DNA from 4 places in the Paenibacillus sp. 8b26 genome. Region 3 is predicted to be linked to each of the others. Evidence: riboswitches for the same ligand, from Rfam matches in the RefSeq annotation. Region 3 holds a riboswitch; each other region holds the start of a gene.
The links. Region 3 has a riboswitch for thiamine pyrophosphate ahead of thiM (hydroxyethylthiazole kinase). Riboswitches for the same ligand answer to the same signal wherever they lie in the genome.
Positions count from the first base shown of each region.

Region 1: another riboswitch for thiamine pyrophosphate. It lies ahead of ACQ4MX_RS27620 (thiamine phosphate synthase); the one in region 3 lies ahead of thiM (hydroxyethylthiazole kinase).
Region 2: another riboswitch for thiamine pyrophosphate. It lies ahead of tenA (thiaminase II); the one in region 3 lies ahead of thiM (hydroxyethylthiazole kinase).
Region 4: another riboswitch for thiamine pyrophosphate. It lies ahead of thiC (phosphomethylpyrimidine synthase ThiC); the one in region 3 lies ahead of thiM (hydroxyethylthiazole kinase).

Region 1 is NZ_CP192445.1:5,949,868-5,954,473, reverse strand. Features, by position in the region: gene ACQ4MX_RS27640 (ThiF family adenylyltransferase) at 1-195, opposite strand, end outside; gene ACQ4MX_RS27635 (thiazole synthase) at 192-959, opposite strand; gene thiS (sulfur carrier protein ThiS) at 962-1,165, opposite strand; gene thiO (glycine oxidase ThiO) at 1,162-2,310, opposite strand; gene ACQ4MX_RS27620 (thiamine phosphate synthase) at 2,375-2,989, opposite strand; TPP riboswitch at 3,272-3,380, opposite strand; gene abc-f (ribosomal protection-like ABC-F family protein) at 3,469-4,606, opposite strand, start outside.
Region 2 is NZ_CP192445.1:4,625,349-4,629,954, reverse strand. Features, by position in the region: gene ACQ4MX_RS21610 (NAD-dependent malic enzyme) at 1-843, shown strand, start outside; gene ACQ4MX_RS21605 (AEC family transporter) at 868-1,821, shown strand; TPP riboswitch at 1,988-2,091, shown strand; gene tenA (thiaminase II) at 2,226-2,915, shown strand; gene thiM (hydroxyethylthiazole kinase) at 2,912-3,754, shown strand; gene thiD (bifunctional hydroxymethylpyrimidine kinase/phosphomethylpyrimidine kinase) at 3,751-4,581, shown strand; gene thiE (thiamine phosphate synthase) at 4,578-4,606, shown strand, end outside.
Region 3 is NZ_CP192445.1:104,544-109,149, forward strand. Features, by position in the region: partial or broken gene ACQ4MX_RS00395 (MBL fold metallo-hydrolase) at 1-769, shown strand, start outside; gene ACQ4MX_RS00400 (TSUP family transporter) at 782-1,261, shown strand; gene ACQ4MX_RS00405 (DsrE/DsrF/DrsH-like family protein) at 1,296-1,784, shown strand; gene ACQ4MX_RS00410 (metal-sensitive transcriptional regulator) at 1,861-2,127, shown strand; TPP riboswitch at 2,369-2,478, shown strand; partial or broken gene thiM (hydroxyethylthiazole kinase) at 2,532-3,350, shown strand; gene ACQ4MX_RS00420 (YetF domain-containing protein) at 3,452-4,141, shown strand; gene ACQ4MX_RS00425 (stalk domain-containing protein) at 4,404-4,606, shown strand, end outside.
Region 4 is NZ_CP192445.1:2,322,602-2,327,207, reverse strand. Features, by position in the region: gene ACQ4MX_RS10505 (alpha/beta hydrolase) at 1-900, opposite strand, end outside; gene ACQ4MX_RS10500 (IclR family transcriptional regulator) at 1,201-1,944, shown strand; TPP riboswitch at 2,096-2,208, shown strand; gene thiC (phosphomethylpyrimidine synthase ThiC) at 2,391-4,178, shown strand; gene ACQ4MX_RS10490 (hypothetical protein) at 4,297-4,449, opposite strand.

The DNA of each region.
Region 1 (4,606 bases), 280 kb from region 3:
GATGGTCACAGTGCCTACGCCTCCACGAACGAGCGTTTCCGCAATCCCGGTACCCAGCGCTCCAGCACCTATGATCAGTACGTGGGATGAAGCCAGACGACGTTGTCCTTCCGGCCCGAAAGGGGCGAATCTTTCCTGTCTGGAATAACGATCATTTTGTTGTACTTGCACACCAGTTTTTTCAGTCGCCTTCATGCCTGAACCAAGCCTTCTGTCGGGCTGCTTGCCGAGGCATAACGTTTTACAGGAATCATGCCCGCCTCAAAACCGTATCTGCCCGCGCGAACAGCCAGCTTCATCGCCTCAGCCATTTTCACAGGGTCCTGAGCTCCTGAGACAGCTGTATTCAACAGCACGGCATCTGCCCCCAGTTGCATCGCCATTGCTGCATCTCCAGGTGAGCGAATACCGGCATCGACGATAACTGGAACCTCCGCTTGTTCAATAATGAGCTCCAATGAGAACGGGTTTAGCAAGCCGCGTCCGGTACCAATGGGTGAAGCTCCAGGCATAACGGCATGTACACCAAGCTTTTGCAGCCTTTTGGCAAGAATCACATCATCCGATATGTAAGGCAGCACGATAAAGCCTTCCTCCAGCAGTTTTTCGCTGGCCTTGAGCGTTTCAAAAGGATCAGGCAGCAAGGTCTTGCTATCCCCAATGACCTCCACCTTAATCATATCGCACAGACCTGAGGCTCTCGCCAGCTGAGCGATACGCACTGCCTCATCCGCTGTCGTCGCTCCTGCCGTATTAGGCAGCAACGTATAACAACTCAAATCCAGCGTATCCAGAAAATGTTGCTTATCCCGTTCCTCCAAATTTAATCTCCGCACGGCAAACGTCAATATTTCGGTCTCCGCAGCTTCCACAGCTTTGGATTGAATATCCAGATCGGGAAATTTTCCTGTACCCAATAGCAGCCTTGACGTAAAAGATGCTTTGCCAATCGTTAACATGATTAACCGCCTCCCACAAAATGTACAATTTCCAAGCTATCTCCATCCTTCAGTACCGCTTCATCATGATCTTCACGAGTCAATATGTGACGATTCAGCTCCACCACTACAGTTTTTACTTTCAAATCCAGCTCTTTCAGCAGTTGATCCACATGAATGATCCGATTAGAAAAGGTCATGTTCTGACCGTTAATCGTCAGCTTCATTTGCTCGCCTCCTTTATACGTTCAGGAGAAAAGCTGCTTATTCCAAGCTCAGCCACACCAGCCCCTTTTAACAGCGCTGCAATCGCACGCCCGGTAGCTTCGCTCAGCAGCACACCATTCCGGTAGTGTCCGACCGCAGTATATACTCCGTCCACGCCGGGAACAGATCCAATACAAGGACGCCCCGCCGCTGCCTGCGGACGCAAGCCCGCCCAAGTGCGTATAAAAGAAGCTTCACGGACGCGAGGCAGCCAGGCAGAAGCACGGGCCAGCAGCCCCTCCAGGCTTCCAATGGTGACTTCTTTGTCATACAGATGTGGCAGACTCGTCGCCCCAATCCAAAGCTCGTTATTCCGCTTGGGCACCAGGTAAATATCATCGGCGTAAATGGTATATTCCAATGGATGATCCTTCAAGGAGACTGCAACAGCCTCACCCTTGACCGGATTAAGCGGATATTCAAAACCAACCTGCTCCAGCAGTCTCATACTATCCAAGCCTCCAGCAATAATGACCTGTTCGCAGGAAAAAAAACCACTGTCTGTTTGTACGCCACAAACTCGCCCATTCTGTACTACGAGTTGCTCCGCCTGTGTACCAGAGCATATTGTTGCTCCCAGTACGACAGCTGCCCCCGTATAAGCACGACAAAGCTGGGCAGGAGAAATTTGCGTCTCCTTTGATCGGTATATAGCTCCGATCACTTGACCATCCAAACCTGGAATTCGGCGGGCCAATTCTCTGGAATCCCACCACACAGGATGATCAATCTCTTGCGCAATAGCCGCATTCCAGCGTTTTTGCCCCTCTGCTTCCGAACGGAAGGGAGTCACAAATCCTTCTGTCCGGAATTCCACCGCAACACCGGACAAACGCTCCAGGTCATGAACCAGCTCGGGAAATGCATCCCGGCTTGTGCGAGCGAACTGTGCCAACTCCGGGTCGGTGAATTCTTCACTCTCTGCTGCCAGCATCCCGACCGCAGCCCCTGAGGCTCCCTCGCCCGGAATGAATCGTTCCACCAATATCGTACTGCGACCCTCCTTGGCCATATGATAAGCAATGGAGCTACCGATGACACCTCCACCAATCACCAAGCATTCAGCGTGTCCAATAGCTTGTGCCTCTGTTTTTATCTCTGGCATATGTTCCATCTCTCCTCTCCACTATCGATTCTGCTTGCAGCGATCTCCTACTTTCGTTTCGCCACTACAGGCTGTGCACTACCCGATCCGCCATTCGCTTGTACGCCATCGCAGCCGCAACGGGGGACTCAGCCTCCCAGATGCCGGACATCACCGCAATTCCGCTTGCACCCGCAGTATACAGCTCGTGAATATGGCGTGGTTGTATGCCGCCTAGAGCAATTACAGGGATGCTCAGCAGCCTGCATATGCGCTCAATCTGTACTATACCTCGCGGAGTGACCCCCGGCTTGCAGTGAGTCTCATACACATGACCATAGAGTACATAATCCGCTCCTGCCCGTTCGGCAGCCTGTGCCTCTTCCAAAGAATGCACCGACACCCCGTAGCGCGTGCCCTCTGGAAGTATACTTTTGACATCCCCAACAGGTAATCCGTTAGCTGGTAGCTGGATAGCTCCAACGGAGGTAAGCAAGGCAACATCCACTCGGTCATTTACTGCAATTTGCTGTAAAGGAACTCCCAGATTTGCCATACTGCGGGTCAATGCAAGGAGTTCAGATGCGCCCTTCTGCTTCAACCGCACGTGTACATAATGAACATACGGATGAATAGCAGCAGCCACTTGGGCAGTATGTGCATGTGCATCGGAATCGCCTTCCATCGTAATTACGTGCAATTCGATCTCATTCTCACCTCACAATAGACTAAATGGTTGTAAGCTGACCCTGTATCTTTACAGTCTCATATCGTGCTATACGGTATGGACTAGCCACGTTTACCAGCAAAAAAATGAAGGGGTACGATATATGAATACGAACATATGAACACGAACGAAAACGCAAAAAAACCACTTCCCAAAGGAAGTGGTTTAACGTACGTCCAATAACCGAACGGACCATCATATCCGTATACGTATATCGTCCCACGAACAAACAAAGTAATGATTTTCGTTACCTCGTTTGTACGGCGCTCACTTCCCTACGCTGGCATAACCCAGATCAGGTGCAAAGGGTCCGAAATCCGTTTATTCCGTCTCAGCCGCATGGGCGGCTCCCCTAGTGTAACTATTTTATTGTATCAGCTAAAGATAGCTTAGCATATTTTCCTAATCCTGCAAACCCCGCTTCTTGTGAAGCTTGGTACAGAACTCGATATTTAGTTGACTTTACTTGACCATTCTTCCACATTCCACGTTTTGGTTACCCAATCCTCGTAAAAGTCCGGTTCGTGAGATACGAGCAATACCGTTCCTTTGTATTCCTTCAAGGCACGTTTCAGCTCATCCTTCGCTTTGATGTCCAAGTGATTAGTAGGCTCATCGAAAAGCACCCAGTTGCTTTCCCGCATTAGCAGTTTGCATAGGCGGACTTTGGCCTGCTCACCACCACTGAGCGCGGATAGCGGACGGGTGATATGCTCATTTTTCAAACCGCAACGCGCCAAATGCGCCCGTACCTCATGCTGGTTCAAGTGCGGGAATTCATTCCACACATCCTCAATCGGTGTAACTTTCTCTGCGCGTACTTCTTGCTCAAAATAAGCTGACTGCAAGAAATCCCCTTGATAGGTCTTGCCGCTGATCGGCGGAATTTTTCCCAGAATAGTTTTGAGCAATGTCGATTTACCGACACCATTGTAGCCCACAATCGCAATTTTATCGCCACGTTCAATCGTCATGGACATTTTAGGCAACAGGGCATGGGTGTAGCCAATTTCAAAATCAATACCCTCAAATACCGTTTTCCCGCTCGCACGTGCTTCCTTAAATTGGAATGTTGGCTTAGCCGCTTCTTCCGGTTTATCGATGCGCTCGATTCGATCAAGCTGCTTCTCACGACTCTTCGCCCGACCCGACGTAGAGGCGCGAGCCTTATTGCGTTGAATGAAATCTTCCTGTTTCTTAATAAAATCCTGCTGCTTCTCATAAGCTTCAATATGCTGGCTTTTGTTCAGGTCCGCCATTTCAAGAAACTTTTCATAGTTGGCTGAATAACGGGTCATTTTGGCAAATTCAAGATGATAGATGACATTAACGACCTGATTCATAAACTCAGTATCATGAGAAATAAGAATAAATGCATATGGATAATCCTTCAGATAACGTGTAAGCCATTCAATATGCTCTACATCCAAATAGTTGGTAGGCTCATCCAGCAGCAGCACATTCGGCTTTTCCAGCAGCAGCTTGGCAAGGAGCACCTTGGTCCGTTGTCCACCGCTAAGTGCGGATACATCCCGATCCAGTCCTATCGCGGAAAGGCCTAATCCATTCGCCATTTCTTCAACTTTCACA
Region 2 (4,606 bases), 1.6 Mb from region 3:
GTTCCGCTGCGTGAGCAACGAATACTGGTCTTCGGCCCGGGAGCAGCGGGAATCGGCAACGCCGACCAAATCCGGTTAGCCATGATCGTGGACGGCCTTGCAGAGAAGGATTCCTTCAAGTCGTTCTGGGCCTTTGATTATCGAGGTCTGCTCACAGACGATATGGAAGATGTATTGGATTATCAGAAGCTGTATGTGCGCAAAAAAGAAGAAGTCAGCTCATGGACACGGTCTGATGACGGCAAAATACCGCTGCTGGAGGTCATTCGTCAGGTAAAACCTACGATATTAATCGGAACCTCCGGCGTAGCGGGTGCCTTTACCGAAGAGATTATCAAAGAAATGGCCAAGCATGTGGAGCGTCCCATTATTATGCCGATGTCTAACCCTACGAACCTTGCGGAAGCTGTTCCGGAGGATTTGATCCGATGGACAGATGGCAAAGCACTGATCGCTACCGGAAGTCCCTTTGAACCTGTCAGCTATAACGGAACGAAATTTGAAATTGGACAGGCGAATAATGCCTTTGTTTTCCCGGGGCTTGGTCTGGGCGCAATTGTGGTCCGAGCTAAGAGAATTACACCCGCCATGTTTACCGCTGCGGCAGACGCTGTTGCCAATGGGGTAGACACCGATCAACCCGGAGGCGCATTGCTTCCCAACATCCGAAAATTACGGGATGTTTCATACGCTGTTGCGGTTGCAGTAGGAAAAGCCGCGATTCAGGATCAGGTGGCTCAGGCACGCATTTCAGATATCGAGCAAGCCGTTCGGGATGCGATGTGGAAGCCGGAATATGCGAAGGTAAAAGCAGTGGAAAACGTAATACACCACCCGCATTAATAGGGCTTTCAGGAGGAAAAATCCATGAGTGTCGGACATATCTTTTACATTTTGGTGCCTATTTTCTTCGTTATTATTTTAGGGTGGTTGGCAGGCCATTACAAAAGCTTCGATGCCTCTTCCTCGAAAGCCCTAAATTCACTGGTTACCAAATTTGCGCTGCCCGCGCATTTATTTATCGGCATTACGACCACCAGCAGGAAATCCCTTATCGAGCAATGGCCTTTCTTGCTGGCTCTGTTCATTGGTATTGTCGGCTTTTATGTCGTCCTCCTGCTGGTGGGTCGGTTTGCGGTGAAGCAATCGGTAAAGGATGCATCCATGTTTGCTTTGAACTCGGCCCAGCCGACATTTGCCTTTATGGGCATTCCGGTACTAGGTGCCATCTACGGTTCCTCTGCTGTAGCCATTCCGATTGCACTTACGGGGATCGTAGTCAATGCCGTTCTTGATCCAGCGGCTACCATTATAGCTACCGTCGCCAGCCGGAACTCAGGCAAAGAGCGGAATGGTCATCTCGGGAAGCTTGTTTGGGACTCCATTCTCCACGGCTTAAGAGAACCGCTGGCGCTGGTGCCGCTTATTGGTGTTATTTTGACCTTGTTCGGCTTCCACTCCCCGGATTTGCTGAACAAATCGTTCAATCAAATTGGCGATATTACGTCCGGGGCCGCTTTATTCGCGGTCGGTGTGACCATTGGCGTGCGCAACATCAGTTTCAGCATAATCGCCATTGCCATCGCGCTGTTAAAAACGATTGTACAGCCTCTATTGATGCTGCTGATTGCCTACCTGTGCGGCCTTTCGTCTGCCGATACGGTGAAGGCGGTATTACTCGTTTCCTTCCCAGGCTCAGCTGTCGCTGCCATGATTGCTACACGTTTTGAAAGTCTGGAATCGGAAACGGCCTCTGCTTTTGTCATTAGTGCGGTCATTTCTCTTGCTACACTGCCTGTGCTGATTTCCCTGCTGGTGTGAATCATTTCCTATTAGACATTGGAGCTTGCCGCAAATTCCTTCGTGTAGATAGAACTGACCATTAACACTAGAGTGGCTCCAGGTCAAGCACAAACTGCCGCAGAGCGAATGGATGACGGTTTGACATAACGTATGAACGAATGTACAGTAATAGTCAAAAGAATAGGAAGTCCACTAGGGGAGCCGCTTATGGCTGAGACAAGAACGTATCTTGGACCCTTTGAACCTGATCTAGTTCGTACTAGCGTAGGAAAGTGGAGCCTTCGTATATAAGGTCCCTCGTGCTTTTTTGCGCATTGGACCTATGATGAAGCCGCTCCAGTTTTCGGGGCGGCTTTTTAGCGCTGTTCCGGAATTGCATTCTTGCGGGACTTCCTGCTCTTCATTTTGTTGGAGGTGGGGAAATGAGCTTTACACAAGAGCTCCGTCGGCAGGCGGATGGCATTTTTCAAGCGATTTTTGAGCATCCCTTTGTGAGAGGTATTGCTGAAGGGAGTTTGACAAGAGAACAGCTGATTCACTATGTAAAACAGGACTTTGAATATCTGAACGCCTACATGCGGATATACGGCATTGCGATCTCCAAATGCACGAGCCGGGAGGACATAGCTGCATTTAACGAACAAATCTCTTTTATCCTCCACAGTGAGATTCATCCGCATCAAAATTTCTGCGCTGTCGCAGGTGTGACCTATGAAGAGTTGCAGGGATATCCGCTTGCTCCGTCCGCTCACCATTATATCCGCCACATGCTGACGGTCGCGCATGAGGGCAGTCTTGGCGAGATCATGGCCGTGCTGCTGCCGTGTCCGTGGACATATCTTGAGATTGGCCGCAGGCTGCTGGATGAGGTAAGGCCGGACGAGTCCCACCCGTTCTATGAATGGATCAACTTCTACCAGTCTGAAAATCTAACAACCAAGTTTCGAGAACGTGTGGATGCTTGGGCGGAAGGCGCAACGGCTGCCGAGCGGGAACGGATAATTGAGCATTTTATGCTGAGCTGCCAGCTGGAATATATGTTCTGGGATATGGCTTATAAGCAGGAAGAATGGCCGGTCCAGATGCAGGCTGCGGTCGGGTCAACGATATGAGTACATGGGAAAAGGATTGTTCGGAGCTTCTGACAAAGGTACACAGCAGCAACCCCCTCGTTCACAATATGACCAATGTGGTGGTCACCAACTTTACAGCTAACGGCCTATATGCGCTGGGCGCTTCGCCGGTGATGGCTTATGCACCCGAGGAAGTTGCGGATATGGCAAAAATAGCAGGTGCCGTCGTTTTAAACATCGGTACGCTGAACCGCGAACTGGTCGATGCCATGATCACTGCCGGACAATCGGCGAATGAACATGGCGTTCCGGTTCTGCTAGATCCGGTCGGTGCGGGAGCAACTCACTTTAGAACTGAGTCGGCATTGCGAATCCTGAGTGAAGTCAAAATCTCACTGGTACGGGGCAATGCGGCCGAAGTCGCACATCTTATCGGGGAAGCCCATGAAATTAAAGGCGTAGATGCTGGTGACAGCCCGAGCAGCAATCATGTCGATCTGGCAATTCGAGCTGCGCGGGCACTCAGTACCATCGTTGTCATCACTGGAAAAGAGGACGTCATCACCGATGGATCTAGTGCACGAATGATTTGCGGCGGAGACGCGCTGCTTACGAAGGTAACCGGAGCAGGCTGCCTGCTGACCTCTGTGTTGGGCGCTTTTGCCGCCGTTGAATCTAATCTGCTGCTCGCAGGGACAGCAGGCTTGGCATTTTACAGTGCAGCGGCTTCCCGGGCCGCCGCACGCACAGCAGACCTGGGACCCGGCAGCTTCCAAATTGCCTTTCTCGACGAGCTAGCTCAACTGCATACGGGCTCGCTGATGGGGCATGTATCAGTTCGTGAAAGCGGAACAACGACAGCAGGTGGTACGCGATGACAGACGTTCTTGTACCCAGAGCACTGACGATTGCCGGTTCGGACAGCGGTGGCGGGGCCGGGATTCAGGCCGATCTCAAAACCTTCCAGGAGCTTGGCGTATACGGCATGTCGGCGATTACGGCCGTTACCGTACAGAACACCTTGGGGGTTCACGGCGTATATCCGCTGCCACAAGAGGCGGCAGCCGAGCAGATTGAAGCGGTAGGATCAGACCTTGGCGTGGATGCCCTGAAGACTGGCATGCTGTTTGATGCAGGCATCATCCGTCTTGTGAGCGAGCAGATCCGAAAGTTCGGCTGGAAAAAGGTCGTCGTCGATCCCGTGATGATTGCCAAGGGAGGCGCAGAGCTGCTGCAATCGGAAGCAGTGCAGGCTTTGCAGGACGACCTGCTCCCCTTGGCCCTGGTTGTTACGCCGAATATCCCGGAAGCGGAAGCCCTGACAGGGATCAGCATCCGTACGATGGAGGATCGCCGGGAGGCTGCGAGACATATTAGCAATATGGGTCCAAAATTCGTCGTGATCAAGGGCGGTCACGCTGACGAAAGCGAGAACAGCGGGCAGATTGTTGATCTGCTCTTTGACGGAGCCACCTTTACAGAGCTACGCGGCAAGCGGGTACGGACTGTCCATACACACGGAACAGGGTGTACCTTCTCGGCAGCGATCACCGCCGAACTAGCAAAAGGGATGTCTGTACCGGAGGCTATCTCGAAGGGTAAAGCCTTTATCCAGGCGGCGATTGAGGAACCTTTGCATCTTGGACAGGGACATGGCCCCACCAATCATTGGGCCTTCCGCCGTCGTCAGGAGATGCTTCTATGAGCAGCAGAATATTGTCAGAGGCGGT
Region 3 (4,606 bases):
TAGTCATCTGCTCCAAGGAAGGGTCTTCTATATTTGTCGCGGAACAACTGGTTGAAGCCGGGCGGAGCCAACTATTTTACCTTCAAGGAGGAATGAAAAGCTGGAGTGAATATCTGGAGCCCATCAAAGTCGCTGAACTACAGAATGGCGGTGAACTGTATCAATTCGTTCGAATCGGCAAAGGCTGTCTTTCCTATATGATCATTTCTGAAGGAGAAGCGGCTGTGGTGGATACACTGCGGATGACGGATATTTACGAACAATTCGCCCTGGAAAAAAGAGCCCGAATCACACATACGATAGACACGCATCTGCATGCAGATCATATTTCGGGAGGCAAAAAACTTGCGGAGAGCATAGGGGCGACATATTGGCTGCCTTCCAAAGATGCTGAAGAGCTGACCTTTGATTATGCCAAGCTGGAAGACGGTCATGGGATTGGGTTGGTGACTTGCACACTACACTATATACCCGTTACAAGAATTTGCCTGATGATTTGATCGTACTTCCTGCGCATTTTGGCAGCATCACGGAGCTGGGTGAAGGCGGTAAAGTTCACGCACGATTAGCAGAGCTTTACCAGACGAATCCGGGTTTAAACCTGCAAAGTGAGACTGAATTCAGAAATAGAGTAACTGCTAACTTACCAGAACACCCTAACGCCTATCAAGAAATTCGGCAGACCAACATGGGAAAAATAACACCTACGGAAGAAGAACAGCGAGACATGGAAATGGGACCTAACCGCTGTGCCGTACATGACAACTAAAGTGGGGGCATGATGGATACTCTCCTGTATGGAGTCATGGTGCTTCTGGGTCTGATCGGATCATTCTTTTCCGGTTTGCTGGGTATCGGCGGAGCCATTATCAATTATCCGTTATTACTTTTTGTCCCGGCTGGCTTGGGCATAGCACATTTTTCAGCACAAGAAGTGTCCACGATTAGCATGTTTCAGGTCTTCTTTGCTTCATTAGCGGGAGTATTTATGTTAACCGTGCTCAAGATTCCTACCCGAACGACCATCGCATCCTCACTCGCTATTGTGTTCATTTCCGCCATTGGCGGTGTCATTGGCAAAATATCAACGGGTCATATTCCGGTTATCGTAACTGTTTTTACGGTATTGGGAAGTTTGATCGGCGCACCTCTAGGCTCCAAATGGAGCTCGAAAATGAACCCGGTTATTTTGCGATACAGTTTAGTGGTGTTGATCCTTCTTACTGCCATTAAAATTTGGAGTTCCATATTAGGATTTTAAATAACAAAGTTGCAGTGAAAAAGGAGATTACAGGATGAATCTGGAACAGACTCAGCAAAAAACAACTATCGTTTTATTTAGCGGGGAGCTGGATAAGGCTATCGCCGCATTTATTATCGCGAATGGTGCGGCAGCTTACGACCATGAAGTGACCATCTTCTTTACGTTTTGGGGGCTTAATACGCTCCGTAAGGAGGAACTCGTACGCACGAATAAAGGGCTGCTCGAAAAAGCCTTTGGCTGGATGATGCCGCGTGGACCCCAAAAGCTTGCATTGTCCAAAATGAATTTTGCAGGACTCGGCCCACAGATGATCAAGCATGTCATGAAAAAGCATAATGCGCTTTCCCTTCCGCAGCTAATCGAGCTGGCGCAAGAGCAGGGGATCAAGCTGGTGGCCTGCACCATGACCATGGATCTGCTAGGACTACAACAGGAAGAGCTGATGGACGGTTTGGAATATGCCGGAGTAGCTGCCTACCTGGGGGATGCTTCGCAGGGTAAGGTAAATCTATTCATTTAGGATGTCCTTATTATTTTTTTGGTTTATAATATACCTATACATGTATAAGATTAAATCAAAAAGGAGTGTATACCTGATGGATTACAATTATAGTGATGAACTGAAAACACGCCTGAGAAGAATTGAGGGTCAGGTGCGTGGGGTGCTTCGTTTAATGGATGAAGGACAATCCTGTAAGGACGTAGTAAGCCAGTTATCCGCCGTACGCAACGCATCCGATAAAGCGATTGCCCAGATCGTTGCAGAGAATCTGCAACGTTGTATATTGGAAGAACAAGAGGCTGGTGGAGATACAGATAAACTTGTTAAGGAAGCGATCCAGCTTCTCGTAAAAAGTCGTTAAGGAGCTGTAGTCCGACTTGAACCTCAGAATGGGTAGGGCAATATTATTTCCCGAAATTATTGCCCTCAATCCATAAGGGATGCTAAAGCTTCAATTAGAGAAAGATAGTCACCCGAGCCATCAGCGGCTACAACAGCAGACGGGGAAGAAGCAATAGATGGGTCCAAAAGCAAACCTCCAAACGTTTTTTACATGATCAAAATATCTGTTGATTTTTGTATGACGAACCCGTAACATTAGAAAAAAATATAACGGGAGCCTGTGGAAGCAAGCTGAGAGTACGACTAAGCCGTCGTAGACCGTGTGAACCTGTTGGATAATGCCAGCGTAGGGATATAAGTGTATACATATGTATAGGCCAACAGTCTTTCACAGGTTCCTGAAGAAAGAGGGTTGGTTTTTTTATGTTAGATCAAATGGCTTTGTTGCTACAAAATATGCGGGATACGAATCCGCTCGTTCACAATATAACCAATGTGGTCGTCACCAATTTTACGGCAAACGGACTGCTCGCGCTCGGCGCTTCACCAGTTATGGCATACGCCAAAGAGGAAGTCGCAGATATGGCCCGAATTGCGGGGGGCGCTTGTACTTAACATTGGTACGTTAAATGAAGAACTTGTAGAGTCCATGATTATGGCTGGTTTATCGGCTAATGAACATGGGGTACCTGTGCTGTTAGATCCCGTGGGCGCGGGAGCGACCCCATTCCGCACAGCCTCTGCTCTCCGGATTCTGGATCGGGTCAAGGTGGATATTGTTCGCGGTAACGCTGCTGAAATTGCACAAATCATTGGCGAAGACATACAAATTAAAGGTGTCGATGCTGGAGAAACAGGCAATTTGAATATTTCACAACTTGCAGTCAAAGCAGCCCATCAACTGAATACGATTGTTGCAATCACCGCAAAGAAGACGTCATTACCGACGGCCGTATAGGGTGGATCATTGAGAACGGCCATAGCATGCTTACCAAAGTTACGGGAGCTGGTTGCCTATTAACTTCGGTGCTGGGCGCTTTCGCTGCTGTCGAAAACGACAGACTTACTGCTGGCATGGCAGCACTTGTCGTATATGGCGTTGCTGCTGAAATGGCAGCAGAACGAAAAGGTGGGGAAGGACCAGGAAGCTTTCAGATCGAGCTACTTAATATGCTGTTCGCGGTAACGCCGGAAGATGTGCGCCAGTACGGTAGGGTGCGCGCATTAGAGCGGATATTCTGAACACAAGAGTATAGAAGGTGAAATGAACCACTGTTTATATAGAAATGGACAGGTGTAATAACCCGTAAGGAGAAAATAACTTCTTGCCGGGAGGTGTATGTATGGAGGTATTCGTCACGATTGGTGTCAAATTGATCATCAGCTTTTTTGGTTTGTGGATAATTGCTTTTATTACAGGGCGGAAAACCCTCAGTCAGTTAACACCGCTCGATTTTTTAACGTCATTGGTTTTAAGCGAAATTGTGGGGAATACACTATACGACGATAAGGTGAGCATTGGGCAGCTTTTGTTTGCTTTGGCACTGTGGTGCGCGCTGTCCTATTTTTTTGAGAAGGCAACGACCCATTTTGTAAGATTTGGATATATGGCGGAGGGCCGGACTGTGCTGCTCATCGATAAAGGCAAGGTTAATCAAGAAATGCTAGAAAAATACGATATTGAGTATACACAGTTACTTTCCATGCTTCGGCAGCAAAATATTTTTTCTCTTCGTGAGGTCAGGTACGCCACGTTGGAAACGAACGGCTCACTATCAGTCATGCGCAAACCCGAATACGAGCCGCCAACCGCTCAGGATATGGGGATAGGTGTGCAGCCTGACTTCTTTTCCGTTACGGTCATCGATAAAGGAAAGCTGCTGAACGAATCCATGAGGGGCAAGAAAATCGATATGGAGCAGATTAAAGCAAAGGTCCGGGAGCAAGGATATGGTGATATCGACGAGATCGCCTATGCGGAGTATAGCGAGGATGGAACACTGTACATTGTTCCGATGGGAGAGAAAACCTAATTAGACCAGGTTGGACCAGGCATAAATTATCTTTTAGTATCCGCGCTCAGCGCGGCTTTTTTTATGTATACAAGTCCAGTTCTTGGCTTGGGGCAAGAGCTTATACTATTAGCCTAAACATTTCCTTTAAATATTCCGATAACATTTAAATGAACGTCTATTGCTTATGCTAGACTGACAAGGCTGGATTACAATAGGAGGATTTTGTAATCTTACCAACTGGTTTGACAAATACATATTGTTATCAAGGAGTGCACAGATCATGAAAAAGAAGGGATTGCGCCAATGGATGGCTCCGTTCGCAACGGTTACTCTGATTTTGAATACGGGATATGGCATCTTGGGGGGAACGGATGTAGCGGCGAGTGCGTTGCCTGCCAAAGAGCATAGCTGGAATTTGAAAAATCCGGGTATAGAGCAGTCACATGCAAACGTATTAGCAGGTCAAGGGCGCTATGCGAAGGT
Region 4 (4,606 bases), 2.2 Mb from region 3:
TTTGACAATCCACACACTGGAAAGCGGGTTGGTTTGATTGGCAGCGAGCTTTTCCGCAATCGGGTAAGGAGCCTTTTCATCCTGCGTCCCATGTACGAACATGATCGGGAACGGATAGTTTTCCGCTTTGACCTCCTGATATGGAATCTGATGCAAGCTGGTTCCGTTCAAGACTGGAAACAGCAGCTCCAGAATTTCCAGAGACGGATGGCGCGGCAAATCAATTTGATTATGAATGTTATGGTACAGCGTATCCGGCTCCAGCAGGAAGGTGCTGTCCAAAATCATGGCGTCCACATCCTTGGTTTGCAAGCCCGCCTGAAGAGCGGTTCCTGCCCCCATCGAGAAGCCCCATACGATAATCTCCGAGGAGCCGCGTTGCTTTGCAAGCTGGATGGCCCCGAGAAGTTGCTGGGATTCCGCTTTGCCTCCGGTTGCGACGGCTTTGCTATTTTGTGATGCGAATCCGTAATCGAACATGACAACGTTAAAATTCAAACGGTGGGCATAATGCGCCAGATCATACATCGGAATCCAGCTTTCTTCGCGGTTGGCCCCATAACCGTGGCTGAAAATAATCGTTTTCTTCGATTGATCTGCCGGGATATACCAGCCCTGCACCATCCGGCTACCGTCCTTGGCGGGGAAGCTGACTTCCTCGTAGGGCATGCCTTTGGCCTGCATCGGGTTCGAGTATAGTGGCGCGACGGTTGGATTCGTCAGTACCCATGCGATATAGGCGTGCAGGGCAATAAAGCAAAACAACAGAAAAAATACGACCGACAGCAGCAAGGCAATGACAACATGCTTGAACCGCAGCAGCCGGGGATTGATCAGTGGGGTGGACGGCTCCTGGACAGCATGCTGTAGCTGAGAGCTGCGCTGGGATGTCGAAATCATGTAAGAGCCTCCTTTATATAAAAATGAACTTCGTTTCATAGAATTCTAGGTACAATTCCACTTGAAAATGATAGTTTATGTCCGTATGGATACCTATTATCGTATGATGCGTATTATCCAAAGTCAACGTCTGAACCGGAAAAGTAAAAATGATGCAAAGAATTGTCGATGTTTGTTCTCGTTCTGTAATATGGCTGTCACAAAAACATTGGTTTACAGTAGCCGCGACTATTCTATATAATTTATGTAACCATGTTTCATGGTGTGAAACGAATATGGAGCAAAGAGGAGCGGTTCACAATGGAAGACCGTAAATTAACCGTTCGCGCCGTGGAGCGTGCGCTTGATATATTGATGTGTTTTACCGGAGATTCCGATCTGGGCCTGACAGAGATTGCTTCCAAAATTGGTTTACATAAAAGTACCGTCCATCGCCTGCTGACCACGTTGGAGGATCGGGGTTTTGTCGTTCGGAATGCGGCAACGGAAAAATATCGGCTCGGCATCCGGATATGGGAGCTGTCCACCCATCTGTCGCAAAGCGACGAGCCGGCGATACTGTTACAGCCAGCGATGGAAGGATTGCGTGACCGTCTGGGCGAAACGGTCAGCTTATACCTGCGCGATGGTGGCATGCGTATCCGCATTCAGGCCGTGCAGAGCAATCAGGCGATCCGTCGCGTTGCGCCAGTGGGTGCGCGCATGCCGCTGGCTGTAGGAGCCTCCAGCAAGGTATTGGCGGCCTTTATGCCGCCGCAGGAGCTGGAAGCACTTCTAACCGGGGATGAATGGCCGCCCTCGGTAGACCCGGAGGTCTATAAGGCTCAATTGCAGGATATTCGTGAGAAGGGCTACGCGACCAGCTATGAGGAGCGGGAGCCGGGTGCTGCTGCTGTGGCTACGCCTATCGTGAATCGGAAGGGACAGGTCGCTGCGGCCTTGTCTGTATCCGGCCCGGTCAGCCGATTAGCGCCCGAGACGCTGCATGATTTTGCACCGATTTTGATCGAGGCGGCAAAGGAAATGGGGCTTATGCTTCCGTAGCAAGGATTGAGAGGAACGGGGCAATCTAAGTGAATGATGCAGGAGATCTTGGGAAAAGGGACCAGAGAAGGGTTGCCAAAGCCGTAAATTTGAAGTAATCTGATGGGGATGGCGGTTGTCAATTATAGCCGCCTCATGCGAATAGAATTATCACAGTTACTGGGGGAGCCTGTAATACCGGGCTGAGATGGAATTGCATTAGATTCCGGACCCTTTGCACCTGATCTGGATCATACCAGCGTAGGGAAGTAATCGGCCATTGAAATGTATACGTAGCCGCTGTCTATGGCAATGCATCGGAGTATGATTCCGCGTGCGTAGCCGTCTGCATAGCTGTTTCGTTAGATTAGCCGGTTCCCTGGGGAACCGGCTTTTTTGCATAGATAGCCAGCCTGGGGATGGTTCCGGATCGGTGTGTCATTTCATCGAAACGGGAGGAATGGACAATGAAACCGACAGAAACAGAAGGAACAGCAGGGAACGCAGTGGATGAACAGACAGGAGGAGTGAAGCCCTTTCCGGGGAGCCGCAAGGTATATATTCAAGGCTCGCGGCCGGACATTGCCGTACCAGAGCGTGAAATCGCCCTGCATCCCACACATACGCCGCAGGGCACGGAGCATCATGAGCCGTTGCGTGTGTATGATACGAGCGGTCCCATGACCGATGAAGCCTATCAGGTTGATATCCGTAAGGGCTTGCCTCCATTACGGCGAGCCTGGGCACTGGAACGGGGTGATGTGGAGGTTTACGAGGGGCGCGCCGTCAAGCCGGAGGATAACGGGTTGAAGCCCGGCTCCAAACGGGAGACGGCTGAATTTCCCGGCGTCACCAGCCTTCCGCTCCGTGCGCGGCAAGGGCGTAGTGTAACGCAAATGCATTATGCGCGGCAAGGGATCATTACGCCCGAAATGGAATTTGCGGCCATCCGCGAAGGGGTGGAGCCTGAGTTTGTGCGGCAGGAGTTGGCGGCAGGACGAGCTATTTTGCCTTCAAATATCAATCACCCGGAAAGTGAGCCGATGGTGATTGGTCGTCATTTTCACGTGAAGATTAATGCGAACATTGGTAATTCTGCGGTTACGTCCTCCATCGAGGAGGAAGTGGAGAAAATGACCTGGGCTGTACGCTGGGGCTCGGATACGGTCATGGACCTGTCCACAGGCCGTAACATCCATACGACGCGTGAATGGATCATCCGTAACTCCCCTGTGCCGATTGGGACTGTACCGCTGTATCAGGCGCTTGAAAAGGTGAACGGCGAAGCAGAGGCGCTAACATGGGAGATGTATCGTGATACGCTGATTGAGCAGGCGGAGCAGGGCGTGGACTATTTCACCATTCATGCGGGCGTGCTGCTGCGGTATATTCCGATGACGGCAAGCAGAATGACGGGAATTGTGTCCCGTGGAGGGTCGATCATGGCGGCTTGGTGTCTTGCGCACCATCGGGAGAACTTTTTGTACACGCATTTTGAAGAAATATGCGAAATTATGAAAGCCTACGATGTGGCCTTTTCCCTCGGAGACGGTCTGCGTCCAGGCAGTATCTATGATGCGAATGATGAAGCACAGTTTGCTGAGCTGGATACGTTGGGCGAGTTAACGCAAATTGCCTGGAAGCATGATGTTCAGGTTATGATTGAAGGGCCGGGACATGTCCCGATGCACAAAATTAAGGAGAATGTGGACCTACAAATGGAGATTTGCAAGGAAGCTCCCTTTTATACACTGGGACCGCTCACGACGGATATTGCACCTGGCTATGATCATATTACCTCGGCGATCGGGGCAGCGATGATTGGTTGGTTCGGGACGTCCATGCTGTGCTATGTTACGCCGAAGGAGCATTTGGGTCTGCCAAACAAGGATGACGTTCGTGAAGGTGTTATTACGTACAAAATTGCGGCACATGCTGCCGATCTGGCGAAAGGCCATCCACGGGCGCAGCAGCGGGACGATGCTTTGTCCAAGGCACGCTTTGAATTCCGCTGGCGTGACCAGTTCAATCTTTCGCTCGACCCTGAGCGGGCCTTGTCCTACCATGATGAGACGCTGCCAGCAGAGGGAGCCAAGGAAGCACACTTTTGCTCGATGTGCGGTCCCAAGTTTTGCAGTATGCGTATCACGCAGGACATACGCGCCTATGCGGCGGATAAGGGGCTGAATACCGAAGAAGCGGTAGCCGCCGGGATGCGTGAGAAGGCAGAGCAGTATCGGGATGCCGGGCAGTAAATCCTTAAACTTATGAACGTATGAATAACAAAAGCCGTGGTTCTCTACAGATGATGTAGGAAGCCACGGCTTTTTAGCTTATGTAAAGCGAGATCATGCAGCCGGATAAACGGCGGCTTTATTTTTTACCCATTTTCTCATTCAAAATGTCCTGAAAGCTGAGCTTCTTCTCCGAGCTGTCTTCTTTCTTCTGCATACTCACCGCGTTGGCACGTTGGTATTGGTGATGGAAAGGCATCAAGGTGTGTACAGTTAAATTCATTGTATTCATGTGGGTTGTTCCTCCAATTCCATTTTATCAAATTCAGATTGAGTTGCTTAGGACGTCTGTATAGGACTATTCGTATGTACTTGATGTCGTAATACCGGGTAGACTGCTTGGTAATGTTTCAATCATTATAAACGCATTTTTTCAAATTAAAACTTTT